Linked DNA regions of Quadrisphaera setariae. The protein of the gene in region 2 interacts with the protein of the main gene of each other region in a pairwise test. Links are inferred from orthologs where the notes say so. Each region holds a gene or a part of one and is shown on either strand. Other genes may lie near its edges. The genes, in order: nth and aceE.

Evidence for each region.
Region 1: the proteins of aceE (region 2) and nth interact in binary tests that used the Escherichia coli proteins (3 or more experiments, as listed by UniProt). The link is inferred for Quadrisphaera setariae from one-to-one orthologs.

Annotation. Positions count from the first base shown.
Region 1 is NZ_VKAC01000015.1:22,083-27,675, reverse strand. Bases 848-3,671 are described here. They hold nth (endonuclease III), read right to left. Parts: upstream 2,691-3,671; coding sequence 2,004-2,690; downstream 848-2,003. Other genes in these bases: FMM08_RS20200 (RidA family protein), read right to left, coding at 3,556-3,671; FMM08_RS20205 (Crp/Fnr family transcriptional regulator), read right to left, coding at 2,800-3,477; FMM08_RS20215 (NUDIX hydrolase), read right to left, coding at 1,291-2,007; FMM08_RS20220 (MarP family serine protease), read right to left, coding at 848-1,294. Outside these bases: FMM08_RS20225 (alpha/beta fold hydrolase), read left to right, coding at 1-105; more of FMM08_RS20220, read right to left, coding at 110-847; more of FMM08_RS20200, read right to left, coding at 3,672-4,020; Sp36 family protein, read right to left, coding at 4,024-4,182; FMM08_RS20195 (ArsA-related P-loop ATPase), read left to right, coding at 4,238-5,347; FMM08_RS20190 (ArsA family ATPase), read left to right, coding at 5,344-5,593. UniProt on the Escherichia coli protein: DNA repair enzyme that has both DNA N-glycosylase activity and AP-lyase activity. The DNA N-glycosylase activity releases various damaged pyrimidines from DNA by cleaving the N-glycosidic bond, leaving an AP (apurinic/apyrimidinic) site.
Region 2 is NZ_VKAC01000003.1:389,277-395,365, forward strand. Bases 789-4,108 are described here. They hold aceE (pyruvate dehydrogenase (acetyl-transferring), homodimeric type), read right to left. Parts: upstream 3,797-4,108; coding sequence 989-3,796; downstream 789-988. Other genes in these bases: FMM08_RS07135 (PucR family transcriptional regulator), read right to left, coding at 789-835; fdhD (formate dehydrogenase accessory sulfurtransferase FdhD), read right to left, coding at 3,961-4,108. Outside these bases: more of FMM08_RS07135, read right to left, coding at 1-788; more of fdhD, read right to left, coding at 4,109-4,845; FMM08_RS07150 (DUF3052 domain-containing protein), read left to right, coding at 4,974-5,396; FMM08_RS07160 (Nif3-like dinuclear metal center hexameric protein), read left to right, coding at 5,506-6,089. UniProt on the Escherichia coli protein: Component of the pyruvate dehydrogenase (PDH) complex, that catalyzes the overall conversion of pyruvate to acetyl-CoA and CO(2).

The DNA.
Region 1 (5,593 bases), on a different replicon or contig from region 2:
CGCTGGGCGGAGGTGCCCGGCGCCGGCCACTTCCTCGGCGAGGAGGCCCCGCAGACCACCTCCGAGCTGCTCCTCGACTGGCTCAGCGGCACCGCGCCCCTCTGAGTCGTCAGCCGGTGGTGCAGGGCCCGGTGGACACCTCGCGGGTGGCCTCCTGCGCCTTCTGCAGCACCGGGCGGGTCTCGTCGAGGGTGAGCGCGTAGCCGGTCCCCCGGTCGGTGAGGGAGCGCGCGAACACCACGCCGACCACGTTGCCGCCCGGGTCGAGCAGCGGACCGCCGGAGTTGCCGGGCTCGACGTCGGCGGCGAGGGAGTAGACCTGCCGGATGACGGTGGCCTTGCCGTAGATGTCCTTGCCCTCGGCGCGCACGACCTCGCGGACGCGGGCGGGGACGGCGGTGAACGGCCCGTCCTGGGGGAACCCGGCGACGACGGCGTCAGCGGAGGGCCCCAGCTGCCGCCCGGCGCCCAGCGGCTCGGCGCGGAGCCCGGGCACGGCGAGCACGGCGAGGTCCTCGCTGGGGTCGAAGAGCACCACGGTGGCGTCGAGCCGCTCGCCCTTGCCGCCCACCTGCACCTGCGGCTCGCTCACCCCCGCCACGACGTGCGCGTTGGTGACCACGCGCTGCGGGGCCACGACGAAGCCGCTGCCCTCGCTGCCCTTGCGGCACGCCTCCGCCGTCCCGGTGATCTTCACGATGCCGGCCTGGGCGATCGACGCGGCGCCGCCGACCACGGCGTCGTTGGGTGCGGCGACCTCCTTGAGCGGCTCCTCCCCGGTGCCGCTGAAGACGCGCGGGAAGTCGTTGGCCTCCACCACGGAGCGGAACCCGGCGAAGAGCGACTCGGCCTGCGGCGGCACCAGCGTGCCGATGGTGGAGATGACCTGGGAGGACGCCACGGCGCGCGCCAGGGAGGGCATCGGCCCGGCGCGGACCGCACCGGCGACGAACCAGGAGACCAGGGCCACCGCGAGCACCGCGGCGACGGCGCCGAGCGCGGAGTCGACCACCTGCGCGGGCTGCCAGGTGATGACGTCGCGCAGGCGCCGGCCCACGAGGGACCCCAGCAGCTGGCAGCCCCACGCGATGAGCAGGACGCCCGCCACCACCACCACGGTGCGGGTGCGCCCGGGCTCCATGGACCCGACGAGCATCGGCAGCAGCCACATCCCCAGCCCGGCGCCGGCGATGAAGGCGCCCACCGAGAGGAGCCCCACCACGAGGCCCTGCCGCAGGCCCGACAGCCCGTACACGATGAGCAGCAGGAGGAGGACGACGTCGAGGGTGCTCACCGGGCGCCCTCCGGCAGGCCACCGGTGACGGCCGACATCGGCAGCGCGCGCGAGGCGTCCCAGGGGCGCTCCAGGCCGGCCACGCGCAGCAGCACGTCGAGGACGGCGGCGGTGAAGCCCCAGGCGACCAGCCCGCCGTCGTCGCTGTCCGGCGCCTCCAGGGCGAACGTCGGCCCGGTCCAGCCGGACCGGGTGCGGACCACGGCGCGGGAGGCGGGGTCGGTGAGCACGGCCAGCGGGACCCGCAGCACGCGGGCCACCTCCACGGGGTCGCCCACGGCCAGCGACGACGGCACGGGCTCCCAGGCCAGGACGGGCACCACCGAGGCGCCCGTGGGCGGCACGTGCAGCGCCGGCGCGACGCCCAGCACCTCCACGCCAGCGGTGTCGAGGCGGACCTCCTCGCGCGCCTCGCGCAGCGCCGCGCGCACGGGGTCGCCGCCGTCGTCGTCCTCGACGCCCCCGCCGGGGAAGGCGATCTGACCGGAGTGCGAGCGCAGGCCGGACGCCCTCTCGAGGAGGACGACGTCACCCGCGCCGTCGGCGCCGGGGCCGAAGAGCACGAGCACCGCCGCGCGGCGGCCGCTGCGGGCGCCCAGGCGGACGCCCTCGGCCCGGGCGGCGCGGGTGCGCTCGCCCAGGTGCTCGGCCACGGCCTCGCCCACCTGCGGCAGGGAGCCGGCGAGACGCTCCAGCCAGTCAGGCCGCGTCACCCCGGACCCGCCAGGACCGGAGCGGCCGCGACGGGGGGACCGGGCTTGACGAGGGCGGCCGCCTTCACGGGGTCGGTCTCGCCGGCGCCGTAGGAGGGGCAGTCCCGGGCGAGGGGGCAGGCACCGCACGCGGGCCGGCGGGCGTGGCAGGTGCGCCGGCCGTGGAAGATCACGCGGTGGCTCAGCGGGGTCCAGTCGCCCTTGGGGAAGAGCTCGGCGAGGTCGTCCTCGACGTCCACCGGGTCCTCGTGGGTGGTCCAGCCGAACCGCCGCGACAGCCGCCCCACGTGCGTGTCCACGGTGATGCCGGGGAGCCCGAACGCGTCACCGCGCACCACGTTGGCGGTCTTGCGGCCCACACCCGGCAGCGTGACGAGGTCCTCCAGGCGTCGGGGCACCTCGCCGCGGTAGACCTCCACGAGGCGCGCGGCCAGGCCCTGCACCGAGGCGGCCTTGGCGCGGTAGAAGCCCACCGGTCGCAGCACCTCCTCCAGCGCGGTGCGGTCGGCGCCGGCGAGGTCGGTCGGGGTCGGCCAGGTGGCGAACAGCTCCGGCGTGACGCTGTTGACGCGCACGTCGGTGGTCTGGGCGGACAGCACCGTCGCCACGAGCAGCTGGAACGGCGAGGTGAAGTCGAGCTCGCAGCGGGCGTCGGGGTAGCGCTCGGCCAGCGCCCGGTGCATGCGCCGGGCCCGGCGCACCCGCCCGAGGGGGGTCTCGCGCTCGACGTCGGCTGGCCTCACCAGCGAAGGGTACGGGCGGGGGCTGACAGCCCCGGGGAACTCGGGGAGGTCAGCGCGCGCGGCGGCGCAGCCGCTCCACGTCGAGCAGGTTGACCGAGCGGGCCTCCAGGCGCACCCAGCCGCGGGCGGCGAAGTCGGCGAGGGCCTTGTTCACGGTCTCGCGGGAGGCGCCGACCAGCTGGGCGAGCTCCTCCTGGGTGAGGTCGTGCTGGACCAGCAGGCCGTTCTCGGTGGTGCGGCCGAAGCGCAGGGCCAGGTCGAGCAGGGTGCCTGCGACGCGTCCGGGCACGTCGGTGAAGACGAGGTCGGCGAGGGCCGTGTTGGCGCGCCGCAGGCGCCGGGCCAGGGCGCGCAGCAGCTGCTGCGCCACCTCGGGCCGGGGCGCCATCCACGCGTAGAGCTGCTCGTAGTCGAGGGCGACGAGGCGGGCCGGGCCCACGGCCACGGCGCTGGACGTGCGGGGGCCCGGGTCGAACCAGCTGAGCTCGCCGAACATCTCGCCCGGGCCGAGCACCGCGAGGAGGTTCTCCCGACCGTCCGCCGAGGTGCGCCCGAGCTTGATCTTGCCGCTCTGGATGACGAAGAGGTCGGCGGGCTCGTCACCCTGGGCGAAGAGGACCTGCCCGCGCTTGAGCTCCACCACCCGGGCCAGCGACAGCAGGACCTCGGATGCCTCCTCGTCGACCCCCACGAAGAGGGGGGCGCGTCGCAGCACGTCCTGATCCACGGCGGCAGTCTGCCGCACGCGGTCCCCGGAGGCCTCGGCCGCACCACCCGGGCGGCCGAGGCAGGGGGCGCGGAGGGGTCAGACGACCTCGGCCACGAGCTCCAGCTCGACCGGCGCGGAGAGCGGCAGCTGGGCCACCCCCACGGCGGAGCGGGCGTGGCGGCCGGCCTCGCCGAAGACGTCCGCGAGCAGGTCGCTGGCGCCGTTGGCCACGGCCGGCTGCCCGGTGAAGCCGTCGGCGCTGGCCACGAAGACGGTCAGCTTGACGATGCGCACGACGGCGTCGAGCCCCACCTCGGCGTCGAGCGCGGCGACGGCGTTGAGCGCCGCGGTGCGCGCCTGCTCCTCGGCGGTGGCGGGGTCCACGAGGCCGTCACCCTCGCCCACCAGGCCGGTCACGGGGAGGGCGCCGCCGACGAAAGGCAGCTGCCCGGAGGTGAAGACCAGCGAGCCGGTCCGCACCGTCGGCACGTAGGAGGCCACGGGCGCCGCCACGGGCGGCAGCTCCAGGCCGAGGGAGGCGAGGTTCTCGCGAGCGCCCACGGATCAGCCCTGCTTCGGGCGCTTGAGGTAGGCCACGAGGCCGTTGCCGCCGGGGCCGGGCACCACCTGCACCAGCTCCCAGCCCTCCTCGCCGAAGTTGTCGAGGATCGCCTTGGTGCTGTGCACGATGAGCGGCGCTGTCAGGTACTCCCACTGGGTCACGCCTGGCGAGCCTAGTCCGCAGGCGCGCCGGCGGACCCGTCCGTACTGTCGGCGGGTGATCGCACGCACCGAGGCCCGGGGCGCGCAGCCCCGGCTCCACGTCGTGACCGGCAAGGGCGGCACCGGCAAGACCACCGTGGCGGTGGCGCTGGCGCTGTCGCTCGCGGACGAGGGCAAGCGGGTCCTCGTGTGCGAGGTGGAGGGGCGCCAGGGCGTCTCGCGCCTGCTCGGCACCGAGGCCCTCCCCTACGAGGAGGTCGAGCTGGCCGAGGGCGCCGGCGGGGGCCAGGTGGTGGGCCTGGCCGTGGAGCCGCGGGCGGCGCTGGTCGACTACCTCGACACCTTCCACGGCGGGGTCCTCGGCGGCCGCGGGGGCCGGGTGTCCACCGTGCTGGACCGCGCGGGGGCCGTGGAGTTCATCGCCGACGTGGCCCCGGGCCTGCGCGACGTGCTGCTGGTCGGCAAGGTCTACGAGGCGGTGCGCCGCACGGTCGACGGCGGGCGGGCCGGCAGCACCTCGTCTGCGCAGCCCGTCTACGACGCGGTCGTCCTGGACGCACCGCCCACCGGCCGCATCACCCGCTTCCTCGGCATCGGCGACGAGCTGGCCCAGCTGGCCGTCGGCGGTCCGATCGCCGCCCGCGCCGCGTCGGTGGCGGCGCTGCTGCGCTCCGAGCAGACGGCGGTGCACCTGGTCTGCCTGCCCGAGGAGCTGCCCGTGACCGAGACGCTGGAGGCCGCCGCGGAGCTGCGCGCCGCCGACCTGCCGGTGGGCGCCGTCGTCGCCAACCGGGTGCTCACCGCGCCGGCCGAGGACGGCGGGGCGCCGAGCCGGGTCCGCGGCGCGCTGCGCCGCGCCCTGGCCCCTCAGCCCGACCTGGACGACGGCGGGAGCGCTCCCGCGGACGACGGCGTCGAGGCGCTGGTGGCGGCCCTGCTCACCCAGAACCGGGGCCGGGCGGGGCGGGTGGCCGAGCAGCGGCGCTGGCTCGAGGTCGCCGCAGGCGCCGGCCGGCCGGTGCGCGAGCTCCCGGACCTGCCCGGCGGGGTGGACCTCGAGGGCCTCTACCGCCTCGCCGACGACCTCGCCGCCGCCCCGCTGCCCACGCCGCGGGACCGGCCCGCCCCCACCGGCCCGACGGCGCCGGCGGGAGGTGCGGCGTGAGCGCGGCACCCGGGTGGGACGTCGACGCTCTCCTCGACGACCCGGGTGTGGAGGTGGTCGTCTGCGCGGGCTCCGGCGGTGTCGGCAAGACGACCACGGCCGCGGCGATCGCGCTGCGCGCCGCCGAGCGCGGCCGCCGGGTGGCGGTGCTCACGGTGGACCCCGCCCGCCGCCTGGCCCAGGCGCTCGGCACCCAGGACCCCGAGGACGACGGCGGCGGGCTCGCACCCGACGACGACGGCGGCC
Region 2 (6,089 bases):
GCCAGGCCCGGGCCGCCGTCAGCGCCACCAGCGCGGTGCGCGCCGAGCGTCCAGCCGCTGCCAGGCCCGCCACCACTGGACCCACCACGACCGGCCCGGGGCCCAGGCGCGGCGCCAGGGCCTCCGCCGCCCGCAGCGGGCCGTCCTCGCCGGTAGCGCCCAGCACCACCAGCGCCCGTTCGCCGCGCAGCCCCACCAGCGCGTCGTCGGCCACGGTCCGCGCGGCCCGGCGCAGGTCGGCCACCACCGCGTCCGACGCACCGGCGGGGCGGGTGCCCACGAGCACCGCGACCGGCACGTCGTGGGCCCAGCCGAGCGCCGCGACGCGGGTGGCGAGGTCGTCGTCGGCCTCGCCCCGCACGAGGGCGTCCACCACGAGCGCCTCCAGACGGGCGTCCCACGCCCCGCGGGCCTCCGCCGCCCGCGCGTAGACCTCCGCCGCGGAGAACGCCACCTCCCGCGAGTACCGCAGCACCGCCTCCCGCAGGTCGGCGCGGTGGGGGCCGTCGGCCAGCGCGGGGACGTGCTCCTCCACCACGTCCACCACCACCCGCAGCAGCTGCAGCGCCTGGTGCAGCGACACGGCGCGGACCAGCTCGCGCGGGGCGGTGGCGAAGACGTCCGCCGAGACCGGCGGCCGCTCGCCCGCGGCCCGGAACCACGCCACGAACGCCGCGATGCCGCCCTGGGCCACCAGCCCCACCCAGGAGCGCTCCTGCGGTCCCAGCGCGGCGTACCAGGGCTGGTGCTCCTCCAGGCGCGCGATGGCCGCGGCCGCCAGCGACCCGGTGGCGGCCTGCAGGGCGCGCGCCACGTCCTCGGAGGTCGGGGTCACCGCGCCAGCGTAGGAGCTGCGGCGTTGTGGACCTCCTCCAAGACGCCTGGCCGGGTGAGGACCGGGTGGCGACCGCAGACGGACCGGGGGCCGGCTCGTACCGCAGCGCGTGCGGTCCGAGCCGGCCCCCGGGAAGGTCGGAGACGGCGAGCGTCAGGCGTCGCCGCCCGCGTTGCCGGACGTGCCGGCGGTGACGTCGTCCAGGCGGTACTGCTCGTAGGCCTTCACCGGCAGCCCGCGGTCCACCTCACCGCGGCGGGCGAGCACCTGCAGCGCCCGGTAGGCGATGCTCGGCCCGTCGATGTGGAAGTGCCGGCGGGTGGCCGCACGGGTGTCGGACACGCCGAAGCCGTCGGCGCCGAGCGAGACGTACTCGTTCGGCACCCACTGGCGGACCATGTCCGGCACGGCGCGCATCCAGTCGGACACGGCGACGACGGGGCCGGGAGCGTCGGCGAGCTGCTGGGCGATGAACGGCACCGGCGGCTCCTCGGCGGGGTTGGTGAACGCCGCCTCGTCGCAGGCCAGGCCGTCGCGGCGCAGCTCGTTCCAGCTGGTGACCGACCAGACGTCGGCCAGCACGCCGAAGTCCTTCGCGAGCAGCTCCTGGGCCTCCAGCGCCCACGGCACGCCCACGCCGGAGGCGAGCAGCTGCACGCGGGGTGCACCCTCCTCGCCCGAGGGCGCCGGGGCGATCTTGTGGATCCCCTTGACGATGCCCTCGACGTCGACGTCCTCCGGCTCGGCCGGCTGGACCATGGGCTCGTTGTAGACGGTGATGTAGTAGAAGACGTTCGGGTCGCGCAGCTGGACCTGACCGAGGTTCTTGCGGTCGGACTCGCTGGCCTGGACCTCGGTGGAGCCTTCGCCGTACATGCGCTCGAGGCCGTCGCGGACGATGTGCCCGATCTCGTAGGCGTACGCCGGGTCGTAGGCGACCACCGCGGGGTTGGTGGACGCCAGGAGCAGCGAGTGCCCGTCGGCGTGCTGCAGGCCCTCGCCGGTCAGCGTGGTGCGACCGGCGGTGGCGCCCAGGAGGAAGCCCCGGCCCATCTGGTCCGCGGTGGCCCAGAAGGCGTCACCGGTCCGCTGGAAGCCGAACATCGAGTAGAAGATGTAGACCGGCAGCATCGGCTCGCCGTGGGTGGCGTACGACGTCGACGCCGCCTGGAACGCCGCGGCGGACCCGGCCTCGTTGATGCCCAGGTGCAGGATCTGCCCAGAGGTCGACTCCTTGTACGCGAGCATCAGCTCGCGGTCGACGGAGGTGTACTGCTGGCCCTCCGGGTTGTAGATCTTGGCGGTCGGGAAGAACGAGTCCATCCCGAAGGTGCGGGCCTCGTCGGGGATGATCGGCACCACGCGGGGGCCGAACTCCTTGTCGCGCATGAGGTCCTTGAGCAGGCGGACGAACGCCATGGTGGTGGCGATCTGCTGCTTGCCCGAGCCGCGCTTCACCACGGTGTAGGCCGAGTCGCCCGGCAGCTTCAGCGCCTTCGAGGACGTGCGGCGGCTGGGGATGTACCCGCCGAGGGCCTTGCGGCGCTCCTGCAGGTACTGGATCTCCGGCGCGTCCGGTCCGGGGTGGTAGTACGGCGGGCGGTACGGGTCGGCCTCGAGCTGGGCGTCCGTCACCGGGATCTTCAGGCCGTCGCGGAAGGCCTTGAGGTCCTCCAGCGTCATCTTCTTCATCTGGTGCGTGGCGTTGCGGCCCGCGAAGTGCTTGCCCAGGCCGTAGCCCTTGATGGTCTTGGCGAGGATGACGGTCGGCTTGCCGTTCCTGGCCGTGGCCGCCTGGTAGGCCGCGAAGACCTTGCGGTAGTCGTGACCACCGCGCTTGAGGGACCAGATCTGGTCGTCGGTCATGCCGTCGACCAGCTTGGCGGTGCGCTCGTCACGGCCGAAGAAGTGCTCGCGGATGAAGGAGCCGTCCTCGGCGCGGTAGGTCTGGTAGTCGCCGTCGAGGGTGCGGTTCATCAGCCCGACGAGCGCGCCCTCGGTGTCCTTGGCCAGCAGCGGGTCCCACTCGCGGCCCCACACCACCTTGATGACGTTCCAGCCGGCGCCCAGGAAGAACGACTCCAGCTCCTGGATGATCTTGTGGTTGCCGCGGACCGGGCCGTCGAGGCGCTGCAGGTTGCAGTTGACGACGAAGGTCAGGTTGTCCAGGCCCTCGTAGCCGGCCAGCTGCAGCAGGCCGCGGCTCTCCGGCTCGTCCATCTCGCCGTCGCCGAGGAACGCCCAGGTGTGCTGCTCGGAGGTGTCCTTGATGCCGCGGTTGTGCAGGTACCTGTCGAACTGCGCCTGGTAGATCGCGTTCGCCGGGCCCAGGCCCATGGAGACCGTGGGGAACTCCCAGAAGCCCTTCATCAGGCGCGGGTGCGGGTAGCTGGGGAGCCCCCGGCCGGGGGAGGTGAGCTCCTGGCGGAAGCCGTCGAGGTCGTCCTCGGACAGGCGGCCCTCGAGGAACGCGCGGGCGTAGGTGCCGGGGGAGGCGTGGCCCTGGATGAAGACGTGGTCGCCGCCGCCGGGGTGCTCCGGGCCGCGCCAGAAGTGGTTGAAGCCGACCTCGTACAGCGTCGCCGAGGAGGCGTAGGTGGAGATGTGCCCGCCCACACCGATGCCCGGGCGCTGCGCGCGGTGCACCATCACCGCGGCGTTCCAGCGGTTCCAGGCGCGGTAGCGGCGCTCGACGGCCTCGTCACCGGGGAAGTCGGGCTCGTCCTGCGGCGGGATGGTGTTGACGTAGTCGGTCGAGATCAGCCCGGGGACCGGGGCGCCCAGCTCTCGCGCGCGCACCAGCGAGCTGCGCAGGACGAAGGAGGCGCGGTCGCCGCCGCGGGCCTCGACCAGGCCGTCGACGGACCCGAGCCACTCACCGGTCTCCTCGGGGTCGGCGTCGGTCTGGTGCAGGGGGCCTGCGAGGGCTCCCAGCTCAGCGACCTCGTCGCGTGGTGCCACGTTGGTCTCCACATCGCTCGTCGTCCCCGCGGCGGGTGGCGCCGCGGGCTCCCGGCGTTCCGTGCGGGCGCGAGGTGGAGCGCTGCAGGGCCGCGTCGGGGCCCCTCCATCCTGCCCTCCCCGCCGGGGATGTTCACCCCCCGCCCCGACGGCGGTGCTCGTGGTCACACGGCGGCGGCGTCCAGGGGGGCGAAGCGCTCCTCACCGGCGTAGACGTTGAGCCGCGGGGCGCGGACGAAGCCGGCCAGCCCCATGCCGGCCCGGTGCGCCAGGTCGACGGCGAGCGACGACGGCGCCGAGACGGCGGACAGCAGCGGCACGCCCGCGCACCACGCCTTCTGGACCAGCTCGAAGGAGGCCCGTCCGCTCACCTGCAGCACCGTCCCGCGCAGCGGCCAGCCGCCGGCGAGCCGCTCGCGGGCCGCACGCCCGAGCACCTTGTCGACGGCGTTGTGGCGCCCCACGTCCTCGGCCACGGCGAGCAGCTCGCCCGAGCGCGTGAAGAGCCCGGCGGCGTGCAGGCCGCCGGTGCGGGCGAAGACCCGCTGCGCCTCGCGCAGCCGGTCCGGCAGGGACAGCAGCACCTCGGGGGCCACGCTGGTGGGGTCCTCGCGCAGGTCGTGCCGGCTGCGGCGGGAGACGGCGTCGATGCTGGCGCTGCCGCACACCCCGCACGCGGAGGTCATGCCGAAGGTGCGGCGGCCCTCGAGGTCGGGAGCGGGCACGCCCGGGCGCAGCGTCAGCTCCATGACGTTCATGGAGCTGAGGCCGTGCTCGTCGGCGGGGTCGGGGTCTCCGCAGTGCACGGCCGCCGCGACGTCGTCGGGGCCGGTGAGCAGGCCCTCGGTCATCAGGAAGCCGATCGCGAGGTCGACGTCGTCGCCGGGGGTCCTCATCGTCACGACGACGGGCTCCGCGGCCGGCGCGTCCAGCGCGCGCACGCGCACCTCCAGCGGCTCCTCCGCGGCGAGGGAGTCGGGGCGGCGGACGGCCGTGCCGAGCGCCGCGTCGAGGCGCAGGACCGGCCGTCGGGGGCTCGAGCGCGCCATCCCGCCAGGTTAGTGCCGCTCCCCGGGGGTGCGAGGCGGTAGCGTTCGGGCGGCCAGCCAGGAGCTGGTGCACGGCAGCGCGGCAGAGGTGTCCGCGGGAGGCGGCACCACACGGGGGGAGATCGAGCGTGAGCGAGACCGCGGGGGCACCCGCCACGGACGGGGCGGTGCGGCTGGGCCTGAAGGCGGGCCAGGCCGTGCAGGAGCGCGGCTACGACCACGACGTCGACCACGACCTGCGCGACGAGGTCGAGGACCTCATCGGCGCCGAGATGCTGGACGAGCACGACGTCGACGTGGTCGACGCGGTGCTGCTGTGGTGGCGCGAGGACGACGGCGACCTCGTCGACGCCCTCGTCGACTCGCTGGTCTCCCTCGCCGACGACGGCGTGGTCTGGCTGCTGACGCCCAAGGCCGGCAGCCCCGGTCACGTGCGGCCCTCCGACGTCGAGGAGGCCGCCCCCACCGCGGGGCTGTTCGCCACGTCCACCGTCAAGCCCTCCCCGGACTGGACGGCGATCCGCCTCGTCAGCGGCCGCGGCCGCCGCTAGGGCGCGACGAGGAGCCAGGGCCTGTAGCTCAGCTGGTAGAGCACCGCGTTTACACCGCGGCTGTCGTCGGTTCGAACCCGGCCGGGCCCACCCCACTACCCTCGCGGACGTGAGCACCCCGACGCTGGCGCAGGTCGTCGCCGTCCTGGACGAGCTGTACCCGCCGGCCTGGGCCGAGGACTGGGACCGCCCGGGCCTGGTCTGCGGTGACCCCGACGCTCCTGTCGAGCGGGTGCTGCTGGCGGTGGACCCGGTGGAGGACGTCGTCGACGAGGCCGTCGCGGAGGGCGCGCAGCTGGTGCTGGCGCACCACCCGCTGCTGCTGCGCGGCACCTCCACGGTGGCCGCGACCTTCCCGAAGGGGCGCCTGGTCCACCGGCTGGTGCGCTCCGGCGTCGCCCTGGTCACGGCGCACACCAACGCCGACTCCGCCCGCCCCGGCGTCTCCGACGCCCTGGCCCGCGTGGTCGGCCTGGTGGACCTCGAGCCGCTCGTCCCCGCCTCCCACGACGCCTCCCTCGGCCTGGGCCGGGTGGGGCGCCTGGAGCAGCCGCTGCCGCTGCGCGCCTTCGCCGAGCAGGTGGCGCAGGCCCTGCCGGGCACCGCGGGCGGCGTGCGGGTGGCGGGAGACCCCGATGCCCGCGTGGAGCGCGTGGCCGTGTGCGGCGGCGCCGGAGACTCGCTGTTCGCCGA